4 regions of the Undibacterium sp. MH2W genome follow, and region 4 is predicted to be linked to each of the others. Evidence: predicted binding sites of a transcription regulator. Region 4 holds the regulator's gene; each other region holds the start of a gene.

Region 1 (4,508 bases), on a different contig from region 4:
GACAAAACTTTGCCAGAACCACCAACCAAACGCGACAACAAATATGATTGTGATGGGCCAGCCCATTTCTGCAGCAAAATTCAGAATCAGGTTGTGTGCATGCTCCGCATACGTCGACGAAGAAAAATCGGCCGCAATGTGGACCTGTCCGGCACCAAAACCAAACCAACCCACACCCCACCACGGATGCGTCTGTGCTAACGTCAAAGCCTGCAACCACAAACCTTTACGCTCAGATCGGCCACCCACGTGTTCTGCGACATTACCGCCAACCATGCCAACAGAGGCAGTGATGTGCGGTAGTAAAAACACAATCGCGGCATACAGGCACATTAACCCAATAATCGCTGCATGCTGACGACGAGAAGATGCATCACGATGCTGCGCAACAAGCATCGCTGTAAACAACGGCAGAATAATCCAGCCAATTCTTGACTGTGTGAGCGCGATACCCACAATCAGACACATTGCAATGAGCAGCGATTGGGGTGCGGTTAATTGCGGCTGATGATCGTCGCCTCGTTTTTTAAACAAATACCATGTACCTGCCAAGCCAAGGCAAAACAGTAACGCCAATTGATTTGGCTGAGCAAGATTGGCATAGGGGCGCCCTAAATTTTTGGTAAATGGCAGATACATCACTGCTGGCGAAACATCAATCCCGGCAACCTGAATCAACTGCATCACAAAAGAAAGCATCGCCGCAATCAAAAAGACACTCGCCACCATGACGCAAAAATCATCACGACCACGCTCGGTTGACGTCAACGATGCACCAAGCACAATCGATACAGCCATCATCAAGAAATACTGAATCGGGATCAACACATCAAACCAAGCCGTTCTGTTCGGAAAGCAAACATCGATGGCGATGATCAGCACCATCGCGATCGGAAACAATATCAACGCAGGCACCTGCAGCATCAGCTGACGACCGCGTGCAAACCATGCCATACTCGCCGCGCATAAAAGTACACCCGCGATACTACTCAGATCGTGGTAATAGCTTCTGAGCGGATGAACATGCCAAGGCAGGATAAAAGATAACAACAACCCAACACCTAGGATGGCATATACCAGATCCGATTTGCGATCTGTTCCGACTGCTCCTGTCGTCCACTTCGATAAACCCATCACTTCGACCACACCCAATAAAATCACCAACAAAATAAAATGCGACTGACATTGCCTTTCAGATCAGTCGCACCCCTTAATGACACCACCAGACCCACGAACCGCAGACCGGTAAACACCTTCGCATTGGAGCAAAGGCAACACCCTCACTGACCGCTAAAAATAGCCTTCCAATGGCAAAAAGCCAATAATCTTGCCATGATTTGCATCAATCAGAACCGTCCACGTCACCCGTCGAGAAACCAGAGGTAGATAGCGAGTCGTTTCACGCGTAAGCCCCGCATGGCGAATCATCGCATCAATCGTCTCGGTTGAACTTGCATATTGCTTCAACAACCGATCCAACGGCTTACCAGCTTTGATCACTTCTTGCTCATGACCTTCATAGGGCACCCAGAAGCTGGGACGTGTGCCAATATCCGCGCCGGCCAATGCGCCCATGACGGCATCATAATTTTCACTATCACTAACAGTTCGAGTGTTCATTAATACAGGTCCAGTCATTGACAAGCTTCGGAACTGAGGTAAAGCTTTCGGGAGCTCTTCCGTTTGAACTTCTACATTCGTAACCACTCGAAATCGCTTACCGCCTTCGAAAACAATCGCGACCGGGCGTGCGATATAGACTGTATGCACACCGTATGTCAGCGCTACCAATTGAACAAGGCCAATGACAGCCAAGTCACGCACGAGGACTGATTTTTTCTTTCGGACGTCGAAAACGACGAAAGTAAGAAGTGGTCCTAACACAATATCAACGGAACATACCAACATTAAAAGATTTAAACCACCACAAATTGTGTCATAGGGAACCGGATACCAAACTAAAAACACGATAGCGGCGACTAAAGCCGCAATGGTTACAGAAAGAGCAAGGTGAATACCCGAAGCTTTCAGACGAGATTGAATGTTGAATTTACTAGTCATGATAAACAATGGAAAAGAAAAAAGTTGTAAAAGCTAAAAACACAAGTCATCTTCACTACAATTCCTTTCTAAGCCAACTCAGAAAATCGAGACATTAACGCCGGCGACTGCTCAACGTCAATCACTCAGAAAATTTATCTTTTTAAAATCTGAATTAAATAAAGATTTGCCAGACGTCTTCACATACTCCCCAAATTTGGCCGATAACAGGTCACCGACCGCCAAATTTTGTCACTCTCAAATAATTGACGTTTTTTGTCACGTCGAAGCGGACAACTATAAAATTGCGTCGTGGATTTTTTTCCTTCACTCATCTTCCCTCTACGAAGCATGCACGAACAAAGCTAAATTAAAAAAGAAACATCGGGAACATTCGACTATTTTTATATTTATTTTATTAATAAAATCTTAATTATTGTAGCTAATTGAAAGCTGGCACACTAAATGCTTAATCAGCGTTGTAGTTCATTCCCTATCACTCAAGGAGTTTTAAATGAAAATCACTAAAAGCATTGCTTCTCAAGCACAAAAAGGTTTCACTCTGATCGAATTGATGATCGTTGTCGCGATTATCGGTATTTTGGCTGCTGTTGCATTGCCAGCGTATAAAGATTACACAGTGCGCGCTAAAGTTTCCGAAGTTATCTTGGCGGCATCTGCTGGTAAAGACGCTGTAGCCGAATTCTACGCTTACAATAATGCGTTCCCTGCAGCGACTTCTTTAACTCTTGCTACACAAAGCACGAAGTATGTCGCATCTGTTGCGCAAAGCGCCGGTATCATTACCGCTACAGCATCTGCTGCGGAACCAGCAATGAGCTCGGGTACTATTGTGTTGACACCAACAGCACCGGCAACAACAGGTGGCGCAGTGACTTGGACTTGCAACACAGGTACAACAGCGATCCCAACTAATTACTTGCCTGCAAGCTGCCGCGGTAATTAATTAGTTTGATCTCCAAAAATAGCCCCTATGGGGCTATTTTTTTTACTTGAGATTTTTTCGACCGAAAAGCTCTAAAGAAATCAAACGAGAATATTGCAATAGTATCTAGTTTTTAACTATCAACAAGATCTAACTCTCCTAACGACCAAGAATAAAAATGATATCTAGAAAAAATGGTGTAGAAGACTACAAATCAGCTCAAAAAATCGCACTCATTTTTACTTTTATTTTTTTAGTCAGTGCAACATTAAAACTTAATACCTGGCCATATGAGTCTTATATTCGGAATATGCCAGATTTTAGCCCAAGTGCTTTTTTTGGATTGTTTAAAAGCCTCTCGGTGATTTTTCTTTTACTTTTTATTGGTTCAAAACCATCAGTCAAATCCTGTCAACTCGCTTTTCTATCCGGAGCATTGCTCACTATTTACGTTGCTGTGCATCTAAAAGTAGGAAACCCCCTCACGTGGCTACAAAAACATGGAGTCGATGGCTTCATTACTTTGACCGCCCTCATGAGCATTCCAGCCATCACTTTGCTCTTCATAAAAATAATTAAAATTTTCAGAACAACCAGTAACACGATATTTGAGCAAAATTTATCTCGATTATTTGTCGTTATTATTTTATTTTTTGCATTTCCTGCTACCGCATTTGAGTTAGGGGTCCTTTTCGACCCGCTTGTCTACGATTTATACGCAGTGCGTTGGGATGTAAGTAGTGGTCTTAACTTTGTCCCATCCCTCTATCACATTGTAAACTCCAACAGTTGGCTACCAGTTTTAGTAAATATCGCATACGGTTTTACGCCTATCGGTTTTTTATTGGTTTCTTTAAAACAATTAAGCGGTATGCCTACGCACGTCGCTTCTGGTGCAAAAACATGGTTGATTTTGTCTGGATCCGCGATCTTCGCGTATTATTTTTTCCCAGTAACTGGCCCAAAGTATATTTTTGGAGCAAATGAATATATTCATTCATTAAAAGAGTGGAACCATTTCCCGATCCAACTAGTACCAGGAGGAGCTGCGCCAAGAAATGGTATGCCTTCTATGCATTTTGGCTGGATGCTAGCGTCAACTTTGCTATGGTGGCGCACTGGTAGTTCTTGGTGGAGTAAGCTCCTTTATGTTATCGCGACGGCGTTGACTATGACCGCTACTCTCTACCTAGGTGAGCACTATGTGGTCGACCTCATCGTAGCCGTCCCTTTTACACTAGCGGCTATCGCGCTCTGCACCGAAACCGTTGCTTGGTCATACGCTGAGAGAAAATGGACTGTTATTGGTGGATTCCTCACCTGGTTCATTTGGATCGTCGTACTGCGTGAGCTAGTGCCTTTTTCAGAGCAACATCCATGGTTCTGCTGGGTGATGAATGGATGGACAGCCATCGTCGTGGTTTTTCAATCAATTGCCATAAAGCGCTTCAATTACCTCGCAGCATTACCGATTGAAAATGCAGTTAGCGATCGTGGTCTCAAACTGACTTTCTTTTCGACT
Region 2 (4,508 bases), on a different contig from region 4:
TCCAAGTTCGGGAACATTTTTTTGATATCCCACATCACTGTTTCGAGACGCTCTGCGATATCGAACATTTTTGTCGAGCCCGCTTCTACTGACAAATGACGTGCCACTTCTTTGATCACTTTGTTACGTGGATCAGAGATTGTGTACACAGGATGACCAAAGCCGATCACCACTTCTTTGTTTTCGACGCGTTTTTTGATGTCCGCTTCTGCTTCATCTGGATTGTCGTAACGCTTCTGAATTTCAAAGGCCACCTCATTTGCGCCACCATGTTTTGGTCCGCGCAGCGCGCCAATCGCACCGGTAATTGCAGAATGCATATCCGATCCTGTGCCGGCGATGACACGACCAGTGAAGGTGGAAGCATTAAATTCGTGTTCTGCGTAAAGAATCAGGGATGTGTGCATCGCTTTTTCCCACGATTTGCTTGGTTTCGTGCCATGCAAGAGGTGCAGGAAATGACCACCGATTGAATCATCGTCCGTTTCAGTATCGATGCGTTTGCCATTGTGACTAAAGTGGTACCAGTACAGCAGCATGGAACCCAAGGATGCCATCAAGCGATCAGCGATATCACGGGCGCCAGGCACGTTATGATCGTCTTTCTCTGGCAATGTGCAGCCTAATACGGAGACGCCAGTGCGCATCACGTCCATTGGATGCGACGATGCAGGCAATGTTTCTAATGCTGCCTTGAGGTTTGCTGGCAAGCCACGCAAGGCTTTTAATTTTGTTTTGTAGGCAGACAATTCTGCAGCAGTCGGCAATTTTCCATGCACGAGTAAGTGTGCGATTTCTTCGAATTCACAGGCGTCTGCCACATCCAAAATATCGTAGCCACGGTAATGCAAATCGTTACCTGTTTTACCCACTGTACAGAGTGCGGTATTGCCAGCGGTTACGCCGGACAAAGCAACGGATTTTTTTGGCTTAAATGTGCTTGTTGTTTCGGTTGTCATCGTCTTCTCCAGATTGTATAAAACTGCTCGGTGCTGCTCCCGCGCTCTGCGCGACAGCAAGCAAACCCAAGCCAGTTACAGATTAATAAGTGGTTACGCGCTCACAGAGCCCATGGCAGCTATCCCGATGGAAGAGCGCGTCGTTCAACGTTATTTTAATTTTTGCTGCGCAAACAAAGCATCGAGCTTTTGCTCAAAGTCGTGGTAGTTGATACGCTCATACAACTCCATACGCGTTTGCATCGTATCGACCACATTTTTTTGCGTACCATCGCGACGGATCGCGGTGTAGACGTTTTCAGCTGCTTTATTCATTGCGCGGAATGCGGACAATGGATACAGAACGAGACCGACATCCGCAGATTTCAATTCTTCAACGGTGTACAAAGGCGTCGCACCAAACTCAGTGATATTGGCGAGGATAGGTACTTTGACAGCGTTGGCAAATTGCTTGTACATCTCAAGCTGTGTAATTGCCTCTGGGAAAATCATATCAGCGCCAGCTTCCACACACATCTGCGCACGCTCAATCGCTGCTTCCAGACCTTCTACAGCCAATGCATCGGTACGGGCCATGATGACGAAATTGTCGTCAGTACGCGCATCAACGGCTGCCTTGATACGGTCAACCATTTCTTGCTTGCTGACGATCTCTTTACCTGGACGGTGTCCACAACGTTTAGCGCCAACTTGGTCTTCGATGTGCATGGCGGCAGCGCCGAATTTGATCATCGATTTCACTGTGCGAGCAACATTGAACGCAGACGAGCCAAAACCGGTATCCACGTCGACCAGCAATGGCAGATCGCATACATCAGTGATACGACGAACGTCGGTTAATACATCATCCAGATTTGAAATACCCAAATCCGGCAAGCCCAACGAACCAGCGGCAACACCGCCACCTGATAAATAAATCGCTTTAAATCCGGCGCGTTTGGCCAGCAAAGCATGGTTGGCATTGATCGCGCCAACGACTTGCAACGGTGATTCTTCTTGCATCGCCTTACGGAAGGCTGCGCCTGCGGAATAATTACTCATGTCGTGGTTATCTTTCAGGTGAGTGAGGCTAGATCGCGAAGAGAAATGATCGATTACACATCGCTTCCAGTCCCGTATGTTGAACAGAATTCACTACCCATTATGCAATCAGCGTGCCAATGCGCACCAACCGTGAGGTAGATTAGCCGCACATCGATAAAAATCAAGCACTTATGCGTCAGAACTACCGCATTTCAAGTTACATTTACCTCACATTGCGCTCCATAATACGTTTCATTTGAAACGCAACATGTTTCATTACATATTCTTGAAACATTTCATGAAACATGTTGCGTGATATAAAATGCACACGCCAAGCCTCCCCCGTCAGTCACAATGAGACGCCCATGAAGCCACATAACCCGCCACGCGATCCGCAAGACAGACCTGTCATTTGGACCGTCTCCATTTCCAGATTGTTTGATATGTTTCGGGACATCATGGTGGAATACGACGCCAATGCCGACATTGTTCCTTTGCACATGGGGTTTGAAGAGGCCGTCCAGCACATCCGCGAGCGCCTGCAAACAGAACGCTGTGACGTCGTTATCGCCGCGGGGTCAAACGGCGCTTATTTGAAAAATCGCCTTCCAGTGCCGGTGGTCATTGCCAAGGCGAGCGGCTTTGATGTGATGCAGGGTTTAGCGAGAGCAAGAAAAGTCTCCTCATCTATCGGCATTATCACTTACCAAGAAACGATGCCTGAGTTGGTCGACTTTAAAACCACCTTTGGCTTTCACCTCGAACAACGCACTTATGTCACGGAAGAAGATGCCAGAGCACAAATCAGCGAACTCAAAGCCAGTGGAATTCAAGCCATCGTTGGCGCAGGCTTGATCACCGATCTCGCCGAAGAAGCAGGATTAACAGGCATCTTCATGTACTCTGCGACATCGATACGGCAATCCTTTGACAATGCACTAGAACTTGCTCGGCTCACGCAGCTCGAAACCAACCGGGGCCGCCGACACACCGCAACCGAAGCGCTACGCGCCAGACACGATTTACGCGATCTCCGAGGCGACTCTCCGGCAATGCAAGCGACACGCAGGGCAATCACGCTCTATGCACGTTCGCCTGCCACGGTGTTACTACAAGGAGAAACGGGCACAGGCAAAGAACTCGCGGCACAAGCGATACACAGAGAAAGTCCACGTGCGCGTCAACCATTCGTTGCCGTCAATTGTGGCGCGATTGCAGAGAGCCTGCTCGAATCCGAACTTTTTGGCTATGAGGAAGGCGCATTCACTGGTTCGCGACGCGGGGGACATGCGGGCTTGTTTGAAGCAGCGCATCGGGGAACGCTGTTTCTCGATGAAATAGGTGAAATGCCCCTCAGTCTACAAACGCGCTTATTGCGTGTTCTTGAAGAACGTGAAGTGGTTCGCGTCGGTGGTGTTCGACCCATTCCTGTCGACGTTCGTATCGTCAGCGCGACGCATTGTGATTTGGATACCCGAATCAAAGAAGGACGTTTCAGAGCTGATCTATTCTACCGATTAGCGGTTCTACGACTCCCTATGCCAAGCCTCCGAGAGCGGCCAGAAGATATTTTGCCACTTGCAGAGTGGACACTCAAACATGCATTAGCAAACATCGGTGCGCGTCCCCATATCAACTTGCACGCAGAGTTATCGTCTTGTCGCGATTTATTTGAACAATATCAATGGCCCGGGAATGTACGTGAATTACGCAACATGATGGAACGCCTTGGCTTATTCTTAAGCGCCGAACCACTCCAGGCGCTCACTGCAGGATTTGCGCGGAAAATTCTCCCTGAACTCAATACAAAAACAGCGGTCGCACCCCAACCCGCTGTGCAAACAAACAACGAATCCGAGGATATTTCCATAGAGCAAGTACTCAAACAGTTCGATTACAACAGGGAAGCAGCTGCTGCATTTCTAGGAATCAGCCGAACAACGCTTTGGCGAAAGCTTAAGAAACATTAATTGAACATCCTGCGTATAATTTTTGTTATACAGTAAGGTAAAATGCGGCTGGAAAGATATACATATATACAAGTGCAACAGCACCACCGTCATTGTCTACTCACGATCCAATAAAAACTCATGAAAAAACTTCTTATCGTTGATGACAGCAAAGTCTCTCGCATGGTGATCCGTGCCCACATCAAGGCAGTTCAACCCGACTGGGAAATTGTCGAAGCTGGTTGCGGCGAGGACGCGATCAAAATAACGTCCGAACAAACCATTGACTTTTGCACAATGGATATCAACATGCCGGGAATGCTGGGCACCGATGCCGCAGAGCAGATGTTGCAATCCCACCCGCATATGCGCATCGTCATTTTCTCGGCCAACGTCCAGGATACGATGCAAACCCGCGCCACGTCGCTGGGATCTATTTTTGTCGCTAAGCCAGTCACCGAAAAATCAATCGCAATTGTCACTAAATACTTTCTGAGCGAATAATGATTTCATTAACTGAACTTCATCTGGACGCATTGAGCGAAGTATTCAATGTTGGTGCCGGCAGAGCTGCAGC
Region 3 (4,508 bases), on a different contig from region 4:
GCGCTTACTCGCTGTCTTTGCCACGGTCATTATTTCTTTCATTTATGTCGTCGCTCAAATTTATGGCGTCGGCCTGATTACTTCGCGTTTTACGGGTGTTGATTTCTCTGTCGGTATTTTTTTAGGGCTAGCCAGTATTCTGGTGTGTTCATTTTTGGGTGGCATGCGTGCGATTACGTGGACGCAGGTTGCGCAATACATCATTATTTTGGTCGCATTCATGATTCCGGTGATTTGGTTGTCGATCAAGCATAGTGACAATCCACTGCCACAAATCGCCTATGGCTCTTTCTTACCCAAAATAAGTCACTTAGAAAAAACCTTTGAGAATGATCCAAAGGAAAAAGATGTGCGCGCAATTTACAAACTAAGGGCCAACGAATTTCAGGAAAAAATTCAGCATTTACCCGCATCATGGGAAAGTGGTCGCACAGAGTTGGTCACCACACTGGAAACATTAAAAAATGGTGCAGGCAGTTTGATTGAGATTAAAAACGCAACAAGAGCGCTCGCCAATTATCCAGCAAGTCCTGAAGAAGCACGCCAGCGGTGGACTGAGATGCAGAACACGTATTTAGCGAAGGCTCAGGCAGGATTTTCACAATACACACCTTATGCAGCAAAAACAGCCTCAGAATCAGATGACAAGAGAAATAATTTTCTCGCGCTGGTACTGTGCTTGATGATGGGAACCGCTGCATTACCCCATGTATTAACACGATATTACACAACACCCTCGGTTACCGAGAGCAGAGATTCTGTTTTTTGGTCTTTGTTTTTCATCATGCTGCTCTACATCACGATCCCAGCACTCGCTATTCTGCTGAAATACGACATCTACACATCCCTCGTTGGAAGTAAATTTTCGGAGCTACCTTCATGGGTCACCTACTGGGCGAATATCGATAAATTGAACCCTCTCGTTAGCATCATTGATATCAATAAAGATGGTATTGTGCAACTCTCCGAGATCAACATCGATGGTGACATTATTGTCCTCGCGACACCTGAGATTTCTGGTTTGCCGTACGTGATTTCCGGATTGGTTGCTGCGGGTGGTTTGGCCGCGGCATTATCAACCGCGGATGGTTTATTGCTGACCATCTCTAATTCTTTATCGCACGACATTTACTACAAGATGGTTGATCCTTCTGCATCAACACAAAAGCGCGTGACTATCTCAAAACTGTTCTTGCTGGTTGTGGCGCTGTTTGCAGCCTATGTCGCGTCGTTAAAACCAGCGGATATTTTGTCACTTGTTGGTGCAGCATTTTCGGTTGCTGCATCGGCGCTCTTTCCTGCACTGGTATTGGGCATTTTCTGGAAAAGAACGAACCACCAAGGTGCAATCGCCGGCATTATCACTGGGTTTGGTGTGTGCGTTTTTTACATGCTGTACACCCATCCATTGTTCGGCGGCAACATTCACAATCAATGGTGGCACATCGCACCAATCTCAGCAGGTGTGTTTGGAGTACCAGCGGGATTTCTCGCCATGGCACTCGTTAGCATCTTCACGCCCAAACCAGATACACATACACTCGAATTGATTGACTATATCCGCGCGCCTTGATATAAAAATAGGACTGACACAAAATCGTCTCATAGACAGTGTGGTATGGTCTTCTGCGCGCTGCTTTTTTGGATGCGCACGCAATCTCCGTCATGCTTGTATCACTGACGCACTTTCCGAGAGCCATTTTGGATCAGTGATTTAATCCTGATGGATGGCACTGTACTGGCGCTTCCGCATGGGTAGCTGACAACAAGACGATCGCCTTGTGCCTTCTTTGTCATTTTTCCCAGCCAATACAGTCTGCTATCAGTCCTCTCATTGACGATGATCTGGCACGCTTCTTGATATAGTCAGCATCAACAGCACTCGCGGAAATTTAACATGGCAAAATTTTTTAATGAAATGACTGCTGATGTAACAAGCAGCCCCGACACAGCGAACTTAACGCGAGAACACTACCGCGATTTTGATTTGTGGTTGAAGCAGCAAACACCGGAGCGTTTGCAGCGCAAACGTGCTGAAGCCGATCTGAGTTTCCGACGCGTTGGTATCACCTTCGCAGTCTACGGCGATGACGCAGGAACTGAGCGTCTGATTCCTTTCGATATTATTCCCCGGATTATTCCAGCGCATGAGTGGCAACAGTTGCAAGCAGGTTTAGTGCAACGCGTTCAAGCGCTCAATATGTTCATTCATGACGTTTATCATGATCAGAACATCATCAAGGCAGGCATTATTCCGCCAGACCAGATCTACAAAAACGCGCAGTATCGCCCAGAGATGCAAGGTATCTCCGTGGCCTCCGATATCTATGCCCACATTGCTGGTGTCGATATCGTCCGTGCTGGTGCTGGTGAATTTTATGTGCTCGAAGATAACTTGCGTGTTCCCTCTGGCGTGTCTTACATGCTGGAAGATCGCAAAATGATGATGCGACTGTTTCCGGAATTATTCAGCAGCAATAAAATTGCACCAGTCGATCATTATCCTGACATGCTGTTGGATAATTTACGGTCTGTCGCGCCGGTCGGTGTTGATAACCCAACCGTCGTTGTCATGACACCGGGCATGTACAACTCTGCCTATTTTGAGCATGCGTTTCTCGCACAACAAATGGGTGTGGAGCTGGTTGAAGGGAAAGACTTGTTTGTCAACGATAACGCGGTGTATATGCGAACAACGCGTGGTCCGAAACGCGTCGATGTCATTTATCGCCGTATCGATGATGACTTCTTAGATCCACTCGCGTTCCGTCCGGATTCTTCGTTGGGTGTACCGGGTTTGTTATCTGTCTATCGTTCGGGTCGCGTGACCTTGGCCAACGCAATTGGTACCGGCGTCGCTGATGATAAATCGATTTATCCGTATGTGCCGGATATGATCAAGTTTTATCTCTCCGAAGAACCGATTCTCAATAACGTGCCTACCTATCAATGCCGCAAGCCTGCAGATTTGTCTTACACGCTGGCGAATCTGGCTGATTTGGTTGTCAAAGAAGTGCATGGTGCCGGTGGCTACGGTATGTTGGTCGGTCCTGCGTCAACAAAGCAACAAATTGAAGATTTCCGTCAGCGTATTATTGCCAAACCCGACGGCTACATTGCGCAGCCAACGCTCGCCCTGTCTGCATGTCCGACGTTTGTTGAGAATGGGATTGCACCACGACATATTGATTTACGCCCCTTTGTCTTGTCGGGTAAAACGATTTCAATGGTACCGGGTGGACTCACACGTGTCGCGTTACAAGAAGGATCACTGGTCGTCAATTCCTCTCAAGGTGGCGGCACGAAAGATACGTGGATTCTAGAAAAATAATCCAGCCAGTGATGCACCTCGGTTACTGGATGACTCAATACCATTATGATTTTACGGCGTCACTCGTGGCGCGCTAGGAACTACCATGCTAAGTCGTACCGCTGATCATTTATTTTGGATGGCTCGTTATACCGAACGCGCCGAAAACACCGCACGGATGCTGGACGTGAATGTCCAGACATCCATGTTGCCGCAATCAGCAGAAAATGCAGAACACGGATGGCGTGCGATGTTGGGCATTTCTGAATTGCAATCAGCATTCGATCATCACTATGGCATCCTGACCAAAAAAGACGTGCTCGATTTTATGGTTCGCGATCCCATGAATCCATCGTCGATTGCATCGTGTCTGAAAGAAGCCCGCGAAAATGCTCGTGCCGTACGTGGGACACTCACCACCGAGGTGTGGGAGACACAAAATGCGACGTGGCTAGAAGTCCAAGAAAAGCTGGCCAGTGGTATGCTAGAACAAGATCCCGGTCAGTTTTTTGAATGGGTGAAATTCCGTTCCCACCTGTCACGCGGCGTGACACTGGGCACGATGCTTAAAGACGAGGCGGTCCACTTTATTCGTTTAGGTACATTCTTAGAGCGTGCAGATAACACGGCACGGATTCTGGACGTGAAGTTTCATAGTATCAACGAGGTGGAGCGCAACCATCAAGTCATGCAACGAGATTTCTATTATTGGGGTGCGTTGTTACGGTCAGTGTCTGGGTTTGAAATCTACCGCAAAGTCTATCGCGATGTGATTACCCCTGAACGCGTCGCCGAGCTGTTAATGTTGCGCGGCGATATGCCTCGCTCATTGCTGGCATGTATGGATGAAGTCGTTGCCAACCTCGCGGAAGTGCGTAACGATGTCTCAGCAGATACTGAGCGACTTGCTGGCAAACTCCATGCAGAGCTGAAATTTGCGAAAATCGAAGATATACTTGCCGCCGGATTACACGACACATTGACTGAATTCTTAGAGCGCATCTTTGAATTAGGTAATCGCATCAGCCGCGATTTTCTGGTTCCGTTGGCTGCTTAGTATTGATATGCAACTCCTTATTCAGCATCAAACAACCTATCACTATTCGCTGCCGTCAACGTATACGATTCAACAGTTACGTTTGACGCCGCGGATAGAAACGCATCAGCAAGTCATTCAATGGGACGTCAAAACGGCAGG
Region 4 (4,508 bases):
TTGACATCACGCATGTCCGCCAAGGGATTCATGATAAGAAAGAAGCATTTCTGGCGTTGTTAGAAGAGTTGCAACTGACGAGCGACCAATGCGGCTTTATTGGCGACGACGTGATCGATCTGCCGGTCTTGACCCGTGTCGGATTTGCCGTCAGTGTTCCTAATGGACATGCTGAAGTACGCTCACGTGTTGACTATGTCACGACCGCATTCGGTGGCAAAGGCGCAGCGCGGGAAGTTTGTGACTATATTCTGCGGGCGCAGAATAAATACACCCTTGCTTTATCCGACTACTTGGCATGAAACCACAAATCACGATCGATCGCGCTCAAATCTGGATTGCTGTTGCAATCTTGGGTTTCGTTGCGCTCGGCAGCTTTTGGGTAGAAAGTGCATTTCGCCAACGAGGCGAGGAAGATGCGCAAAAATTGGCGATCCGCCTCGAACCGGATTATTACGTTGAACAGTTCAATTTCATTCGACTCTCTAATAGCAGCAAAGCCAATTATCATTTAACGGGTGACAAGCTGGTGCATTTGCCACGGACAGATCAATACGAAATTACGAACCCGCACATTAATAGTTTTGCCGAGCAACGCACACCTGTAACAATCATTGCTGCTCGTGCCGTCGTTGACCAAAAATCAAATACCGTGATTCCACAACGTGAACACGATATCGTTCGCCTGTACGACAATGTGTCCGTAGAGCGCCCTGATGGGGAAAACTCCCACTTTATGCGCTTAGAAACCGATTATCTGATGTTAACGCCCGATGATGATTTAATCACATCGGATCATCCAGTCACTTTATTCACCCAAGGTATCGAGGCACGCGCCGTTGGCCTGGTTGCTAATATCGCGACGCAGCAACTGGAATTACTTAGCAAAGTCCATGCGCGTTTGAAGAAACGTGGCGATTGACCATTTACCTGAACAGACACCCCCTTAGAAAGTAAACCATGCGCCTGACTCTCCTTTCTCCTCGTCAGATGATTCACTCACTATTATTGGTTGGCTTCTTGACCTCAGCCGCATTACCAGCCCACGCTGAGAAAGCGGACAGCAAAAAAGAAATGGTAATCGAAGCCGACCATCTCACTAGTGATGGAAAAACAAACGTAACAACAGCCTTTGGTGATGTGCATATCACCAAAGGCTCGCTCGTCGTTAGAGCAGAACGTGCTATTGCCACAAAATCGCCCGATGAATTTCAAAATGTGAAGCTCTTCAGCAAAGCAGGTGGTAAAGTGAGCTTTCGTCAAAAGCGTGACGGTGGCTCAGACCTCTGGGTAGAGGGCGAGGCAGAGCACGCAGAGTATGACGAGAAAACTGAGTTGATTAAATTTATCTCGGCTGCCAAAGTTCGCTACCTCGAAGGTACCAAGGTCACCGACGAACAAGAAGGCGAATACTTGTCTTACGATAGTAAAAACGATGTTTTTGTGGGCTCAAATACGAGCAGCGGTAAGGCAGTCTCTGGCAGCGGCAGAATTCGCCTGACGATTCAACCTAAAGCCGATAAATAACGACAAAACACAAAAATACAAGAAAACCAAGATGCCAACCAATACATCAGAAACAACCAGCACGCTGGTGGTCAAAGGTCTGAAAAAACGCTACGGTGCGCGACAAGTAGTGAGAGACGTCTCGTTGTCCGTCAAGAGTGGCGAAGTCGTTGGACTACTCGGCCCCAACGGAGCAGGTAAAACCACGTCTTTTTACATGATTGTGGGTTTAGTCCCTTCTGATGGTGGCAATATCACAATCGATGGCATCCCCGCTTCCGGTCTCGCGATTCATGAACGTGCAGTACTGGGTTTGTCCTACCTGCCTCAAGAAGCCTCTGTTTTTAGAAAACTCACCGTGGAAGAAAATATCCGCGCCGTGTTAGAGATTCAAAAAGATAAAAATAATAAATATTTATCCAAGGCTGACATCGATACACGTCTCAACGCCTTACTGGCCGATTTGCAGATTGAAAAAATCCGCGAGAACCAGGCGCTCTCGTTATCAGGTGGTGAACGGCGACGCGTTGAGATTGCAAGAGCATTGGCAACGAATCCACGGTTTGTGTTGCTTGACGAGCCCTTTGCAGGCGTTGATCCGATTGCAGTGATTGAGATTCAACGTATTGTCCGCTTCTTGAAAGAACGCGGTATCGGTGTGTTGATCACCGATCACAACGTGCGTGAAACTCTTGGTATTTGTGACCACGCCTACATTATCAACCAAGGTGCCGTATTGGCCAGCGGTAAGCCCGACGATATCATTGAAAATGAATCCGTCAGACGCGTGTACCTAGGAGAGCATTTCCGCATGTGACGGAAGCATCATGAAACAAAGTCTGCAACTCCGCACATCTCAGCATCTTGCTCTCACGCCGCAATTGCAACAATCCATCCGATTGCTGCAATTATCGACCCTCGAATTGCATCAAGAGCTAGAGACCCTCCTCATCGAAAACCCGTTGCTCGAACGGGTCGATGATCCTATGGACAATGCAGTTCGGCTTTTGGCTGACGGCGGTATTAACACTGCCAGTGCCACCCCCGATGCAGGCATGGAAGTACCCGACCTACAAGCGACGACCGCAACGACAGTAGAGACGTCTTCTGACACCGAATTTGCGATCAACGACAGCGTGAGTGCCAACGAAGAAGAATGGAGCTTCAACGATGCGCCAGCAAGCCAATACAATGCGGAAGATGATGATGGACAACGTCAGCTAGAAGCTGCGCATATTGGTCTGCGTGAGCATTTGCTGGAACAGATGCGCTTGAATTTACGTGAACCGCGCGATCTTGCACTGGTGGAACTGATCATTGATGCGATTGATGACAATGGTTATCTGAGTGAAACATTAGATGAAATCCATGCCAGTCTGCCAATTGAATTGACCGTCGAACCAGAAGAACTGACGTTTGCCTTGTCGATGGTGCAAAGCTTTGATCCTGCTGGCGTTGGTGCGCGGTGCCCAGCAGAATGTCTTGCTTTGCAGATAAAACGTTTACCTGATATTCCATTCGTGACGCGTCGCCTTGCGTTAAATATTGTTGAAAATCAATTAAATTTATTTGCACAGCGTGACTTTACAAAATTAAAGAAAATTTTTGATTGCGATGACGAAGATTTGCGCGAAGCACAAATCGTGATTCGTGCTTGCAAACCACGTCCTGGTAGCGAATTTGCTAAGAGCAGTTCGGACTATGTTGTCCCTGATGTCATTGTTAAAAAAACGGCTCACGGTTGGCAGGTTGTCCTCAATCAAGACGTGATGCCCAAGCTACGCGTGAGCAGTATTTATGCCAACATGATGCGTCAGCACCGCGGAGAAAATGGTCTCTCTACGCAACTTCAGGAAGCACGCTGGTTGATCAAAAATATGCGCCAACGTTTCGAAACCATCTTGCGCGTTGCACAAGCGATAGTAGAAAGACAGCGTAATTTTTTCACACACGGTGCAGTTGCGATGCGCCCCCTTGTTTTGCGCGAAATAGCTGATACACTAGGATTACACGAGAGCACCATTTCTCGTGTAACGACCCAAAAATACATGTTGACCCCACATGGCATGTTTGAGTTGAAATATTTTTTCGGCAGCCATGTCGCGACGGAAACCGGGGGAGAAGCATCGTCCACCGCGATACGAGCACTCATCAAGCAGTTGATAGGAGCAGAAGACCAGAAGAACCCACTCTCTGACAGTAAAATCGCAGACATGCTGGGTGAACAGGGCATGGTAATTGCCCGACGGACAGTCGCCAAATACCGCGAAGCCTTGAAAATTCCTCCAGTGAGTATGCGTAAATCTTTATAAGTTTGTCCTTGTATTTACGGCTTAGATTGCTATATATGATTTAGCTCAACACATTTTGAATGAATCGAGCGCATTGTTGTAGCATGTAACATCACTATAGGAGCACAGTATGAATCTCACCATCAGTGGACATCACGTCGAAGTAACTCCTGCAATTCGCGAATACGTGCATACCAAGTTGGAAAGGGTACGGCGCCACTTCGATCAAGTCATTGATATTGCCGTCATTCTGACGGTAGACAAGCTCCGGGAAAAAGAAAAACGTCACAAGGCAGATATCAACCTGCACATCAGTGGTAAAGATATCCACGTTGAGAGTTTGGCACATGATTTGTATGCTGCCATTGATGCATTGGTCGATAAACTGGATCGTCAAGTGATTAAACACAAAGACAAGATTCAGGAACATCACCACGATGCCATCAAACACATGCCTGATCCGGCATCGGCATCATAAGCACCTCATGAGCGCCCTGCGAAGTCAGAGGCAACCAACAAAGGACGCAATAGAGCGTCCTTTTTTGTTTGCGTAACGCTTTCTGTCGCAGTGCCAAAAGCGCGTGACGCCACATCCAGCCCAGCATAAAATAAGGGCTTCATCACCATTATTCTATTGGTCATCCTATGAGCGAACACGTTATCACCTCCGTTAATAATCATATTGGGTTTATTACGCTAGACCGCCCCAAA

The links. The regulator sigma-54, encoded in region 4, starts transcription at its own class of promoters, with help from an activator protein. The targets are predictions, from matches to a motif close to TGGCANGNAANCTGCTTT.
Region 1: ACO0K2_RS01450 (pilin) is a predicted target of sigma-54. The motif match lies at 2,495-2,512, and genes of this name have one in related genera.
Region 2: prpB (methylisocitrate lyase) is a predicted target of sigma-54. The motif match lies at 2,102-2,119, and genes of this name have one in related genera.
Region 3: ACO0K2_RS01300 (circularly permuted type 2 ATP-grasp protein) is a predicted target of sigma-54. The motif match lies at 1,847-1,864, and genes of this name have one in related genera.

Annotation. Positions count from the first base shown of each region.
Region 1 covers NZ_JBMPPA010000001.1:330,198-334,705, reverse strand. The annotation lists gene ACO0K2_RS01460 (Wzy polymerase domain-containing protein) at 1-1,161, opposite strand, end outside; gene tfpZ (TfpX/TfpZ family type IV pilin accessory protein) at 1,291-2,061, opposite strand; gene ACO0K2_RS01450 (pilin) at 2,555-3,007, shown strand; gene ACO0K2_RS01445 (fused MFS/spermidine synthase) at 3,165-4,508, shown strand, end outside.
Region 2 covers NZ_JBMPPA010000008.1:43,066-47,573, forward strand. The annotation lists gene prpC (bifunctional 2-methylcitrate synthase/citrate synthase) at 1-959, opposite strand, end outside; gene prpB (methylisocitrate lyase) at 1,110-2,000, opposite strand; gene prpR (propionate catabolism operon regulatory protein PrpR) at 2,348-3,952, shown strand; gene ACO0K2_RS16655 (response regulator transcription factor) at 4,073-4,435, shown strand; gene ACO0K2_RS16660 (chemotaxis protein CheC) at 4,435-4,508, shown strand, end outside.
Region 3 covers NZ_JBMPPA010000001.1:287,734-292,241, reverse strand. The annotation lists gene ACO0K2_RS01305 (sodium:solute symporter family protein) at 1-1,573, shown strand, start outside; gene ACO0K2_RS01300 (circularly permuted type 2 ATP-grasp protein) at 1,898-3,331, shown strand; gene ACO0K2_RS01295 (alpha-E domain-containing protein) at 3,417-4,367, shown strand; gene ACO0K2_RS01290 (transglutaminase family protein) at 4,375-4,508, shown strand, end outside.
Region 4 covers NZ_JBMPPA010000002.1:647,437-651,944, reverse strand. The annotation lists gene ACO0K2_RS07225 (KdsC family phosphatase) at 1-302, shown strand, start outside; gene lptC (LPS export ABC transporter periplasmic protein LptC) at 299-922, shown strand; gene lptA (lipopolysaccharide transport periplasmic protein LptA) at 961-1,527, shown strand; gene lptB (LPS export ABC transporter ATP-binding protein) at 1,559-2,323, shown strand; gene ACO0K2_RS07205 (RNA polymerase factor sigma-54) at 2,334-3,818, shown strand; gene hpf (ribosome hibernation-promoting factor, HPF/YfiA family) at 3,928-4,275, shown strand; gene ACO0K2_RS07195 (enoyl-CoA hydratase/isomerase family protein) at 4,443-4,508, shown strand, end outside.